One region of the Desulfobaculum senezii genome, then DNA from elsewhere that is predicted to be linked to it. Evidence: predicted binding sites of a transcription regulator. Region 1 holds the regulator's gene; each other region holds the start of a gene.
The links. The regulator sigma-54, encoded in region 1, starts transcription at its own class of promoters, with help from an activator protein. The targets are predictions, from matches to a motif close to CTGGCACGGNNNNTGCTT.
Positions count from the first base shown of each region.

Region 2: a site for sigma-54 is predicted at 2,262-2,279, ahead of ACYQ2T_RS11885 (flagellar hook protein FlgE). Genes of this name have one in related genera too.
Region 3: a site for sigma-54 is predicted at 1,822-1,839, ahead of ACYQ2T_RS11375 (flavocytochrome c). Genes of this name have one in related genera too.

Region 1 covers NZ_BAAHYU010000002.1:1,565,243-1,569,226, reverse strand. The annotation lists gene rapZ (RNase adapter RapZ) at 1-626, opposite strand, end outside; gene ACYQ2T_RS07800 (PTS sugar transporter subunit IIA) at 629-1,078, opposite strand; gene hpf (ribosome hibernation-promoting factor, HPF/YfiA family) at 1,075-1,632, opposite strand; gene rpoN (RNA polymerase factor sigma-54) at 1,739-3,193, opposite strand; gene lptB (LPS export ABC transporter ATP-binding protein) at 3,418-3,984, opposite strand, start outside.
Region 2 covers NZ_BAAHYU010000003.1:632,013-635,996, forward strand. The annotation lists gene ACYQ2T_RS11880 (phosphotransacetylase family protein) at 1-507, shown strand, start outside; gene ACYQ2T_RS11885 (flagellar hook protein FlgE) at 643-2,199, opposite strand; gene ACYQ2T_RS11890 (methyl-accepting chemotaxis protein) at 2,716-3,984, shown strand, end outside.
Region 3 covers NZ_BAAHYU010000003.1:501,699-505,682, reverse strand. The annotation lists gene ACYQ2T_RS11380 (HAL/PAL/TAL family ammonia-lyase) at 1-10, opposite strand, end outside; gene ACYQ2T_RS11375 (flavocytochrome c) at 151-1,737, opposite strand; gene ACYQ2T_RS11370 (sigma 54-interacting transcriptional regulator) at 1,968-3,494, shown strand; gene ACYQ2T_RS11365 (hypothetical protein) at 3,597-3,984, shown strand, end outside.

The sequences.
Region 1 (3,984 bases):
AAATACGGATTCGGCAAAAAGCGCAGGTCAAAGACAAGGTCCGCGTCCGTTGGCACCCCGTGCTTAAAGCCAAAGGTCACCAAATACACGTGCAGGCCATAGCATTTGTCCTGCAGGAAATTCCATTTCTCCTGCAACGTGCGGCGCAGGTCGTGGATGGAATAATCCGAGGTGTCGATGACAAGCTCGGCCAAATCGCGCACCGGGGCGAGCAGGCGGCGCTCCTCCACAAGGGCGCGGTCCAGCCCAACGCCCTGCTCCAGCGGATGCGGACGGCGGGTGGCCGCATACCTGCGGCGCAGGACATTCTCTCCCGCCTCAATGAACACCACGCGCGGCTCCACGCCGCTTTCGGCAAGGATACCCCGTGTCTGTTCCCATTTGGCAGTAAAGTCCGAGTGACGCACGTCCAGCCCAAGGGTCAATCCTCGGTGGTACACTTCTTTCTGACGGCGAAACAGGTCCACGAATTCGGGGATGACATCCGGGGGCAACCCGTCCACGGAGACGAAGCCAAGGTCCTCAAAAACCTTCAGGGCAGTGGATTTGCCCGCTCCGGAAAGACCAGAGAGGATAATGACGGGAAAATCCGGCTCGGTGGCCGCTCCCGGCACGACAGGTTCCATGCTTAGGCTCCCTTGATAAGGCGGACCAGTTCGTCCTTATCGCCAGCCTCCAAGAAGGCCGTGCGGAACTTCTCATCCTTAAGGGTACGGGAGATGTGGGCAAGGATGCGCAGGTGCATCCCGGCCACCTTTTCCGGCGCAAGCACAAGGAAGAAGATGTGGCAGGGCTTAAAATCCAGCGCATCAAAGTCAACGCCCTCGCGGCTTCTGGCGGCAACGACGACGATGTCGTCCAGCCCCTCCAGCTTGCCGTGGGGGATGGCGATGCCGTCGCCGATTCCAGTGGTGCCGAGGGATTCCCGTTCCAGCAGGACGTCCTTGGCCTGTTCAGGGTCAATGCCCTGCACATGCTGCGCAGCCCCGGCCACAAGTTCGGCCAGAACCGAAGACTTGGTTCTGGCCGAAAGTTCAGGGAATATCAAATCGCTATCGACAAAATCTCCGAGCTTCATTCGTACATCCCGGGATCAATGAGGCCGTACTCGCCGGTCTTGCGGCGGTAGATGACATTGACCCGTTCGGTTTCAGCGTTGCGGAACACGAGGAAATCATACTTGAAGGTGTCCAGCTGCATGGCGGCCTCGTCGGCCATCATGGGCTTGGGCGTGTAGGTGTCGGCCTGCACGATGACAGGGCCGGATGCGGCGTCCATGTCCTCGGCGTCGAATCCGCCAAGGGCGGCGACGTCCTCCTGGCGCACGGTATCGCGCGCGCGGCGGCGGTCCTTGTCCTTTTCACGCATCTTGCGGACCTGTGCGGACATCTTGTCCAGCACAAGGTCGATGGAGGAGTACATGTCTTCCGATTCCTCAACGGCGGACATGTTCATATTGTCCCCGGCAAGCGAGACCTCCGCGATGTGGCGAAACTTCTCCACACTCAGGTTGATCTGCAACTCGGCATTGCCGGTATCGGCGTACTTGATCAGCTTTTCAAAGCGCTTGCGGGCATACTGCTTGAGATGGTCCGAAGGCTCGAAATTCTTAAAGGTCAAGCTGATGTTCATCGACGATCCTCCTTAACTGCTGGGGTTGGATCGAATACTCACCATAGAGGAAAGTGTACTTGCATTCAGCCTGAAAATAAAGGGTGTTGTCGCCGCTCCGCCCCTCCTAAAAGACCTGCTTGCGTTTGGAGGAGGACGGTATGCCGAGGGAGCTGCGATATTTGGCAACAGTTCGCCGTGCGATGTTGACCTGAAGCCGCCCTTTGAGGATCTCGGCGATTTTCTCGTCCGAAAGAGGCTTTTTGGTATCTTCCTTTCCGATGAGTTCCTTGATGTGTGCCTTCACGCTCTCGGAGCCGACCTGCGATCCGTCGTCCATACCGAGGGCGCTGTTGAAGAAAAATTTCAGCTCGAACACGCCATGGGGCGTGGACACATACTTGCTGGTGGTAATGCGGCTGATGGTGGATTCGTGCATCTCGATGTCATCGGCCACATCCTTGAGGATAAGGGGCTTCAGACGGGTCACGCCATGCTCAAAGAACCCACGCTGGAAGCGCACAAGACTCTCCATAACCTTATAGAGGGTCCGCTGGCGCTGGTACAGGCTTTTCATCAGCCACTGGGCGGAACGCAGGCGCTCGTGCAGGTATTCCTTCTCCGGCGCGCCGCGCCCATCCTTCACGGAATCAAGATAGAAATCATTGACCGTCAGCTGCGGCAAACCGTCGTCATTGAGCACGATGACGAAGTCATCCTCGTACTTGTAGACGTGCACATCCGGGCTGACGTACTGCGCCTCGCCACTGCCAAAGGCAGCACCGGGCATGGGGTCGAGGGTTTGCAGAAAGTCGAGGTATTCCTTGAGGCCTTCAAGGGTGAGGCGGAACTTGCGCGCCAGCGGCTTGTAGCGGCGCTTTTCAAGGTCCTCCAGGTGGTCGCTGACGAGGGAGTGCAGGATGGGGTCGTCGTAGCCGTTGACCTCCAGCTGCACAAGCAGACACTCGCGCGGGTCGCGGGCGGCAACGCCCACGGGGTCCATGCGCTGGACGCGGTGCAGCGTTTCCTCCACGGCGTCCACGGAGCACTTGGCTTCCTCGGCGATTTCCTCAACGGTGCTTTGCAGGTAGCCCTGCGAGCCAAGGTTGCCAAGGATGACCTCTGCGATGTTCACCTGCTCCGGCGTCATGTCCGAGAGGCGGATCTGCCATTCCAGATGCCCTTCCAGCGATGGCTTGGACGAAAGGCGGGCCTCAAAGGACAAGCCCTCCTCCGGGATTTCCGCTTCACGCGCCGAGGACTGCCGCCCCGTGGAAGAGAACTCCCCGAGGTAGTTTTCCCAATCCGCGCCCTGCATCGCGTCCTGATCGCCAACGCCATCGGCCATGGCTTCGCCGTTATCTACGGCTTCTGCCGACCGGGCGTCCTGCTCGGCCTCGGCCTTCTCCTGCGACGGCTCGACGGCGGCCTCCTCCAGAAGGGGATTCTCGAGGAGTTCCTGCTGGACCATGTCCACCAACTCCACGCGGGAGAGCTGCAGCAGCTTGATGGCCTGCTGCAACTGCGGTGTCATGACCAGTTGCTGAGAGAGCTTGAGTTGTTGTCGTAGTTCAAGTGCCATGTTGGCTTATGTCTTCTTGCGAAATGTTGGCGTTGCAGATTCCGTATCAGGCTGCCCCGTCAAAGGGGGCGGAAGTGCGACAGTGCCTACGGCATCTAAAAAAAATGGTGCTTGTGCGGACTTCGTTACCGACCGCACAAGCACCATGCCACATTCACAACAAGCTTGCAACCAAGACTGGCAAGGTTCTTGAATATAGGGATTTATATAGAATTTCCGGAAGGTTACAGGCAGAACGTCTCGCCAAGGTAGACCCGGCGAGCCTTAGGATCGGCACAAATTTCTTCCGGAGTGCCGCTCAGGATGATGCGGCCTTCGTAGACAAGGTAGGCCCTGTCGCAAATACGCAGGGTTTCGCGGACGTTATGGTCGGAAATGAGCACGCCAATGCCCTTCTCTTTCAGCCCGCGTACAATTCCTTGTATGTCATCCACGGCGATGGGGTCAATCCCCGCAAAAGGCTCATCCAGCAGCATGAATTTCGGATTCAGAATAAGCGCGCGGGCGATCTCGAGCCGCCTGCGCTCACCGCCGGAGAGGTGCATGGCCTTCTGGTCCGCAAGGCGCGTGATGCCAAGCTCGTCCAGCAGCTGGTCCGCGCGCCGCTTCTGCTCTGCGCTGTCCAGCCCGCTCTGCTCCAGAATAATCTCCAGATTCTGCCGCACGGACAGCTTTTTGAAGATGGAGCTTTCCTGCGGCAGATAGCTCATGCCGAGGCGGGCGCGCTCGTGCAGGGGCAGCATGGTGATGGCCTCGTCGTCAAGGTGCACTGCGCCGCCGTTGGGCTTGAT
Region 2 (3,984 bases), on a different contig from region 1:
CGCCCCTGTTTGGAGCGTGCGGGCGTGCGCGTTTTGGGCGTTATTCCCAAAGACCCGCTCATGGGCGCCATCAAGGTGTCCGACCTTGCGGAGCGCCTTGGGGGCAAGGTGATTTCCGCGCAGAACAAGGCGGACAAGGTGGTGGAGAATTTCCTCATCGGCACCATGCAGGTGGAGAACTTCATGACCCACTTCCGCAAAAACAAGAACTCCGCCATCATCGTTGGTGGCGACAGGTCCGACGTGCAGCTTGTGGCCCTTGAGGGCAACTGCCCTTGCCTTGTGCTCACCGGCAATCTGTACCCCAACGACATCATCCTCACCCGTTCCGAGGTGCTGGAGGTGCCCATCGTCATCGTGCGCGAGGATACCTATTCCGTGGCGAAAAAGATGGAAAGCATCCTCTCGCGCCACAAACTGCGCGACATCATCAAAATCCGTCAGGGCGCGCAGTTGGTGAGTTCCAGCATTGATTACGAATTCTTTAAGTCCTCACTTGGTTTATAGCCAGACGGCCTTTTGTCAGAGTGGAGACGGGGCGTCCCCTTGGGGGCGCTCCGTTTTTTTATGGCACAAAACACGACCGCCCCCACAGCAGCAGAGTGCGGTGGGGGCGGTCTTTTTCGCTGTGCGCTTGAAAGATTAGCGCTTCATGTTGATGAGCATCTCCAAAATGGAGTCCGAGGTGGTGATGACCTTGGAGTTGGCCTGGAAGCCGCGCTCCGTGGAAATCATCTTCACGAACTGGTCGGCCATGTCCACGTTGGAGGTCTCCAGCGTGCGTTCTGAAAGGACGCCGAAGTTGGCTTCGCCGGGCGTCCCTTCGACGGCTTCGCCGGAGTCCTGCGTGGCGCTGAAGTGGTTGGCGCCTTCGCGCCTCAGGCCCCATTCATTGGTAAAGGTGAACAGGGAGAACTGGAACAGGTCCTTGTTTACGCCGTTGGAGAAGTTGCCGACCATCACGCCGCTGCGGTCCACGCTGATGCTGGAGAGGAAGCCCTCGGCGTAGCCGTCCTGCGCCTTGGTAATGGTGGAACTGGTGCCCATGAAGTTGGTCGTCGGCCTGCTGGCCGGGGTGGCCCCGGTCATGGTGGGCAGCAGGGACGCGTCGGTCCCGATGTCCGCCGCCGAGGCGATTGTTCCGCTGTCAAAGCCCGTGCCTGTCAGGCCAAGGTCAAGACTGATGGTGCTTGGCCCGGAGGTTACCGTGGCCCCGGTTTCGTCGGCGCTGAGGAAAGTCATGTCGAAGGTGGGCGCGCCATCTTCGGAGACGCCTGCCGGAGTCCAGTTGGCGGGGTCGTTGGCGTCGCCTGTGCCGCTGTAGTTGAAGGCCGACATGCCCTTCAACTGGCCCGAGGAGTCAAAGGTCAGGGTGCCAGCCATGGCAAGGCCTGCGCCCTTGGTTCCCGCCATTGCGGCGCGGCCGTCTTCGCCGGGGTCGAATCCGGCAACAAATTCATATGTGGTCTCGCCGCCCGCGTTGCTGGCGGAGACAGGGTCAAAGTGCACGTTGAGGGTGTGGGCGTTGCCCTGGTCGTCATACACCTTTACCGCGGCGGAGTAGGCCGTGGCTTCGGTGCTGAGGGGACCGTCCTCATTGGTGCCGTCCCAGCTCTTGAGCAGGGCAAAGAACGGGTCCGTGGCGTCGGAGGTGCGCTCTTCGTCGGCGGCAAGGCCAAGATTGACGTTCAGCGATACGGCGGAGGTGGCCTTTGGCGGCACGGTCACAAGGCCGCCCTCGCCCATGGTTAACTGGATGTCCGTGGTGGCGGCGGCAACGTTGCCGTTGTCGTCAATGGTCTTGCCCTGCACGTGGTAGCCGTTGGGGTCCACAAGGAAGCCCTCTTTGTCGAAGCGGAAATTGCCCGCGCGGGTGTAGCGGACCTTGTCGTCCTGCGTCACGCGGAAGAATCCGTCCCCGGCAATGGCGAGGTCCGTGGCCTCGGCCCCCGGCTGAAAGCCGCCAATGTTGAAATCCGTGAGGATGGCGCCAAGCCCGACGCCAAGCCCCTTTTGCGACATGCTTACATCCGGGGAGGACCCCGTGGATGCAAACTGGCTCATCAGCGTCTGGAAGTGAACGTCCGCGCTCTTGTAGGCGAGGGTGTTCACATTGGCCAGATTGTTGCCGATATTGCCCATGCGTTCGCCGTGGGACTTCATGCCCGTCGTCCCTACGTACATGGATGAAAAACTCATACGTGTTCTCCTTCACTACCGATTTTTGCCCGGAAGGCATTTTTTGCCTTCGCAGGGGTATATCGCAAAGGCCGTGCCAGAATGTGCAGGAGTGTGCGACGGATGCGCAGCGCGCGCCGCCAATGCACGGCGCATAAGGGTTTAATGCGTTAAAAGGCCCGGATTGCGGCTGTTTTCGCAGAGGTTGCACCTTGCAAGAGTTGCGCTTTTGTGCTGAGTGAATGCGTGCGCTCACGCAGTGAGGAGGCACGTTTTGCATCATCGTTATGCAGCGGATGATGGTGCGTGCTTGCGGCCTGCGTCCCGAGTGCGCGGCCGGGCACAAAGATGCGCGGGGCGGCAAAAAGCTTTTGATTTCAGATGATAAAGTTGTTTGTATAGATTCGCTTAAGCGTATTGAAGTCATACTGCGCCTGAGGGATATGCAGTACGGCTCTGGAGCAATCTGCGGATAGAGTGTTCACAGACAATTTTGCATTGGGCTGAAGGCTCTTCGGCCCGTTAGGGAGAGAGGACATGTCTGTACGGATGAAATTGACCAGCATCGGGGCCATCGCCCTTGTCGGGCTGGTCGCGGTGTTCGCCATTAGTGTGTATGGCGGCTGGAGTGTGCGGCAGACAATGCTGCTGGAGAAGGAAGCGAGCAGCGCCGGGGCGGCCATGCTTCAGGCGCGGCGGCATGAAAAGAATTTTATCTTGCGCATGGAGCGCCAATGGGCGGACAAAGCCATAGACGCCCTGGGCGATGTGCGCGCGCGGCTGCGCCATCTGCAGCACAACGACCCGGACTTTGCGGCGCGCGCCGGAAAGGCGCTGAGCTACCTTGAAAGCTATGAGGGCAGCTTCAAAACGGCGGTCATGTACGAAGAGCGCCTTGGATTCAGTGAGGATCAAGGCCTGCGCGGCGAGATGCGCCGCAGCGTGCACGACATGGAAAACACCTTTGCGCGTGTGGACGTACCGGAGCTGCAGTACCGCCAGCTGATGCTGCGCCGGTACGAAAAGGACTTCATCATCCGCGGCAGTGAAAAGGCGGAGCAGAAATTTGCCGGGGCCGTCCGCCAGATGCGCACGGCTCTTGATGCCTCTGCGGACATTGATGCCGCCCTGCGCTCGCAGCTGACCAGCGACCTTGACGCCTATGTGAACAGTTTTGCCCAGTTGGTGAAGACGCGCCACGCTCTGAACGACCAGCGGGCCGCCTTCATCAACGCCGCCCGCAGTGTGGAGCCGCTGGTGCTGAGCATTGCGCAGGACGCCGCCGCGCGGCAGGATTCGGCCTTCAAGGCGGGCGTCATTGTGTCCGTTGTGGCGGCGCTGGCTACGGCGCTGGCGCTCATTGTGTGCATCTATCTTGTTGGACGCTCCATCCTGCGTCCCCTTGCGGCGTTGCAGGACTGTTCCGACAAAGTGGCGCAGGGCGATTACGAGGCGGTGTCCAAGGTGGGCTTTACCGGCGAGTTTGAGGCGCTGCGGGCGGATGTGGAACTGATGGTTGCCAGCATCCGCAAGGCCATGGACGACGCCCACGCCAAGAGCGGGGAGGCCGCCCAGCAGGCGGTCAAGGCGCAGAAGGCCATGGACGAAGCCCACGAGCGCGAAGCGCAGGTGCGAGAACTCCTCGGCACCATTACCGATGTTGCCAAGCAGTCTGTGGAGATTACCGAGGCGTTGTCCGCCGCGTCTGCCCAGCTGGCCGCCGAAGTGGAGCAAACCACCGAGGGCGCGGCGCTGCAGCAGCAGCGCGTGGGGCAGACCGCCACGGCCATGGAGCAGATGACGGCG
Region 3 (3,984 bases), on a different contig from region 1:
TGAGATGCATTGTTTCCTCCAGTTGAGCTCTTCTGATGTATGTCCAAACCATCGGCTTCCGGGTGACGGAAAAAGTCAGGCCGGGGCGCTCCCTAGCTGACGACCCTCCGCCGTCAACGCGCCCCGGTCGTTCCCAGGAAGACGAAATATCTATGCCTTGCTCAGGGCGGCCTTGCGTCCGGCCAAACGGCCAATGACCAAGGTCTCGGCAACGGCGCAACTGCCCAGACGGCTTGCGCCGTGGGGACCGCCCGTCACCTCGCCGGCGGCGTACAGGCCCGGGATGGGCTGGCCGGAGCGCATGTGCATGACCTGCCCCTCGGTGTTAATCTCCACACCACCCATGGTGTAGTGCACCTTGGGCCAGCAGCGAACGGCGTAGAACGGCCCTTCGTCGAGCAGGACGGCGCGGCCCATGGGCTTGCCGAATTCCTTGTCCTCGCCGGTGCGCACGGCCTCGTTGTAGGTGGCGACCTGCTGCTTCAAGCCCTCAACGGGCATGCCGAAGTGCTTGGCCAGCTCCTCAACGGTGTCAAACTCCCACGCCACGCCGTACTTGAGGCAGGCCTTGAGGGTCTGCGCGCGCTCGGCGCCCTTGGCGTTACAGAACACCACGGGGTAGACGGGGTGCCCCTCGTCGTCGAGGCGGGTCATAACGGCTTCGGCTCTGGCCTTACGGTCGGCCAGTTCGTTGACGAAGCGCTTGCCGGTGCGCACGTCCACCATGATGCCATTGGGGAACCCGGCGATGGTGTTGAACTGCGACACCATGCCAAAGCCCTTCTCGTCCGGGGAGGTCCACGGGCCGAGCTGGATCAGGTTAATCTGCACGGGAGCCGCGCCAACGCCGAACATGGCCTGCATGCCCTCGGACGTTGCGCCCGGATGGTTGGTGGAGTCGATGCGTCCGTCCAGATTGGGGTTTTGCATCATGCGGAAGCGGCGGTCCTGCGAGAAGCCGCCGGAGCACATAATAACGGCCTTGCGGGCGCGGAAGCGGCGCAGCTCGCCTGTGCTCTCGTCCGGGAACTCGTAGCGGTCACGCACGACGAGGCCCATCACGCCACCGTTTTCGTCCATGACAAAATCTTCCAGCTTACAGCGGCTGCGGAAGGCCACGCCCAGCTTTTCGGCGCTCTTCTTCAGGGGGCGGATGATGCCCGCGCCGGAGCTGATGGTGGTCTGCAGGGTACGCGGCACGCTGTGGCCGCCAAAGTGCTGCAGGAACGGCTTGTACTCCACGCCGTGCTCAAGGGTGAACTCGTAGGCGGGACGCGTACCGGCGGCGACAATTTTCAGAAGGCCCATGTGGTTCAGGCCGCGGCCAGCCTTGAGCATGTCCTGGACCATAAGGTCCACGGAGTCCTTGATGCCTTCCTTCTCCTGCAGGGGAGAACCGGCAACGGCAAACGCGCCGCCGTTGATGGCGGAGTTGCCGCCAAAGACGGGCATCTTATCCACGACAAGCACATCCGCTCCGGCCTTACGTGCCTCAAGGGCGGCGGCCATTCCGGCGAATCCGCTGCCGACGACGATTACGTCGTACTCCTTGTCCCACGCACTTACGGGCGTGCGGGATTTCTCCACGGGGACGTCCTTTTTTTCCTCTCCGGTCACGCAGCCCTGGAGCATTCCGGCGGCGAGGCCACCAGCCAGGACCGCCCCGGCGCGCAGCACGTCCCGGCGAGACTTGCGCGCACTCTGGGGTGCGGAGCGCTTCGTTTCGGTTTCTTTCATATCGAGTGAAAGCTCCTTGCTTGCGAAAACTTGCGTCGTGTCGACTCGTTCACGCCCGCCTTATGGCGAACGACCACGCCATAGAGGCAGAAATCGTGCCAACGTTCACAATGAACAAATTCAGGGCCTTACAAACGGCAGCACACAAAAAACGCGAAATATAGCGATTGACATGTGCGACATTTCGCACTAATCGCGATATTTCGCGTTTCATTCGTCACGGAGTCTCCATGAACACAAATGATTTTTTCCACCACGCCACAGTGCGCATCTGCGGCAGCCTCGACATCGAAAAAGCCCTCTACGACTGCTGGAAATACTTGCGCCAGCATATTCCGGCAGATGGTATGTACATTAACATGTTCCGCCCAGACGTAAAGGCAATTCGCTTCATCGCGCGGGCCGATGCGGGCGGCGGCAACCCCATGAACGAGCAGGTCGCCATCACCGACGACATGTGCCGCACCCTGCTGGAACCGGATCGGCCACGAATCCGCATCCTTGCCGACCTGGACGACGATCCCGTCACCGGGCGCGTGGCCGGAACCATCTATCCGGTGGACACATCAATTCTGCTCATGCGCATGATGATTGAGGACCGCCACCTTGGCGTTGTGGGCCTGCACGCCCACGGGCGCGGGCGGTTCCACTCCGGGCACGGCACCCTACTCAGCCTGCTGCACGAGCCCTTTGCCATTGCCACGGCAAACGCCCTGCGCCACCGCAAGCTCCTGCGCACCAACTCCCGCCTGACGCGGGAAAACCAGATCCTGCGCGAGCAGCTGTCCGAAAGCCGCAGCGGCGCGGTCATCGGCGACGAAGGCGGCCTGCAAACCGTGATGAAACGCGTGGCGCAGGTGGCGCCGCTGTCCAATACCGTGCTGCTGCTGGGCGAAACCGGCGTTGGCAAGGAGGTCATTGCCAGCGTCATCCATGCGCGTTCGCCGCGTCACGACGGCCCCTTTATTAAGGTCAACTGCGGCGCAATACCCGAATCCCTCATGGACTCCGAACTCTTCGGGCACGAGCGCGGCGCGTTTACCGGGGCAACCCACGCCAAGAAGGGCGTGTTTGAGCAAGCTCACGGCGGCACCCTGTTTTTGGATGAAATAGGCGAACTGCCGCAGAGCGTGCAGGTGCGCCTGCTGCGCGTTTTGCAGAACCATCAGGTGACGCGCGTTGGCGGCAGCATGCCGCGGGACGTGGACATCCGCATCGTCACCGCCACCCACCGCAATCTGCAAAAAATGGTGGAACTCGGCTCCTTCCGCGAGGACTTGTGGTTCCGCCTCAACGTCTTTCCCGTCACCATTCCGCCCCTGCGCGAGCGCCCGCAGGACATCCCGGATTTGGTGACGTGGTTCTCGGCGCGCGCCGCACGGCGCCTGAGCCTTAGCCGCGTGCCCGACGTCCCGCCCGAGGAAATGCAGCGCCTTATGGCCTACTCCTGGCCCGGCAACGTGCGCGAGCTGGAAAACTGTGTGGAACGCGCCATTATCCTCTCCGGCGGCGCCACCCTGCACTTCGACTGGCTGGCCCAGACGCCCCCGCGCCCCCAGCCCTGCCCGGACCCGCAGGACGCGCCCTTTACTCCGCGTACGCTGGACACCGTCATGGCCAACCACATCGCCGCAACGCTGGAGCAGACCAAGGGGAAAATCCATGGTCCCGGCGGCGCGGCGGAGCTTCTGGGCCTCAATCCCAGCACCCTGCGCAGCCGCATGAAGAAGCTGGGCATCTGCCGCGAGCACGGCTAACAGCGCGGCAATGGCGCGACGCGCGGCGGCGACCCGCCACCCGTGGTCACCCTCTTTCCTCACCGCACACCACAACCACCATTTGCCCACAGCGAGGACACCATGTGCGACATCACCACCCGCGCCGAGCGCGCCCTGGAGCGCGCCAAACGCATCATCGCCGACACCCGCATTCTGGACATCTGGCCCAGCCACGGTTGCCGCATCAATACTGTCGGCTCCGTGCGCACCGGCCTTATCATGGACCATTTGGACATTGATTTTCATATCTACTCCACGGACTTCCGCCTTGCTGACAGCTTTGCCGCCATTGCGGAGCTGGCGGAGAATCCGCGCATTACACGCATCACCTACGACAACCTGCTCCGCACCGAGGAGCAGTGCGTGGAATGGCACGCGTGGTACCGCGACGAAGACGGCGACGACTGGCAAATCGACATGATCCACATCCTTGAGGAGTCGCCCTTTGCGGGATATTTCGAAAAGGTGG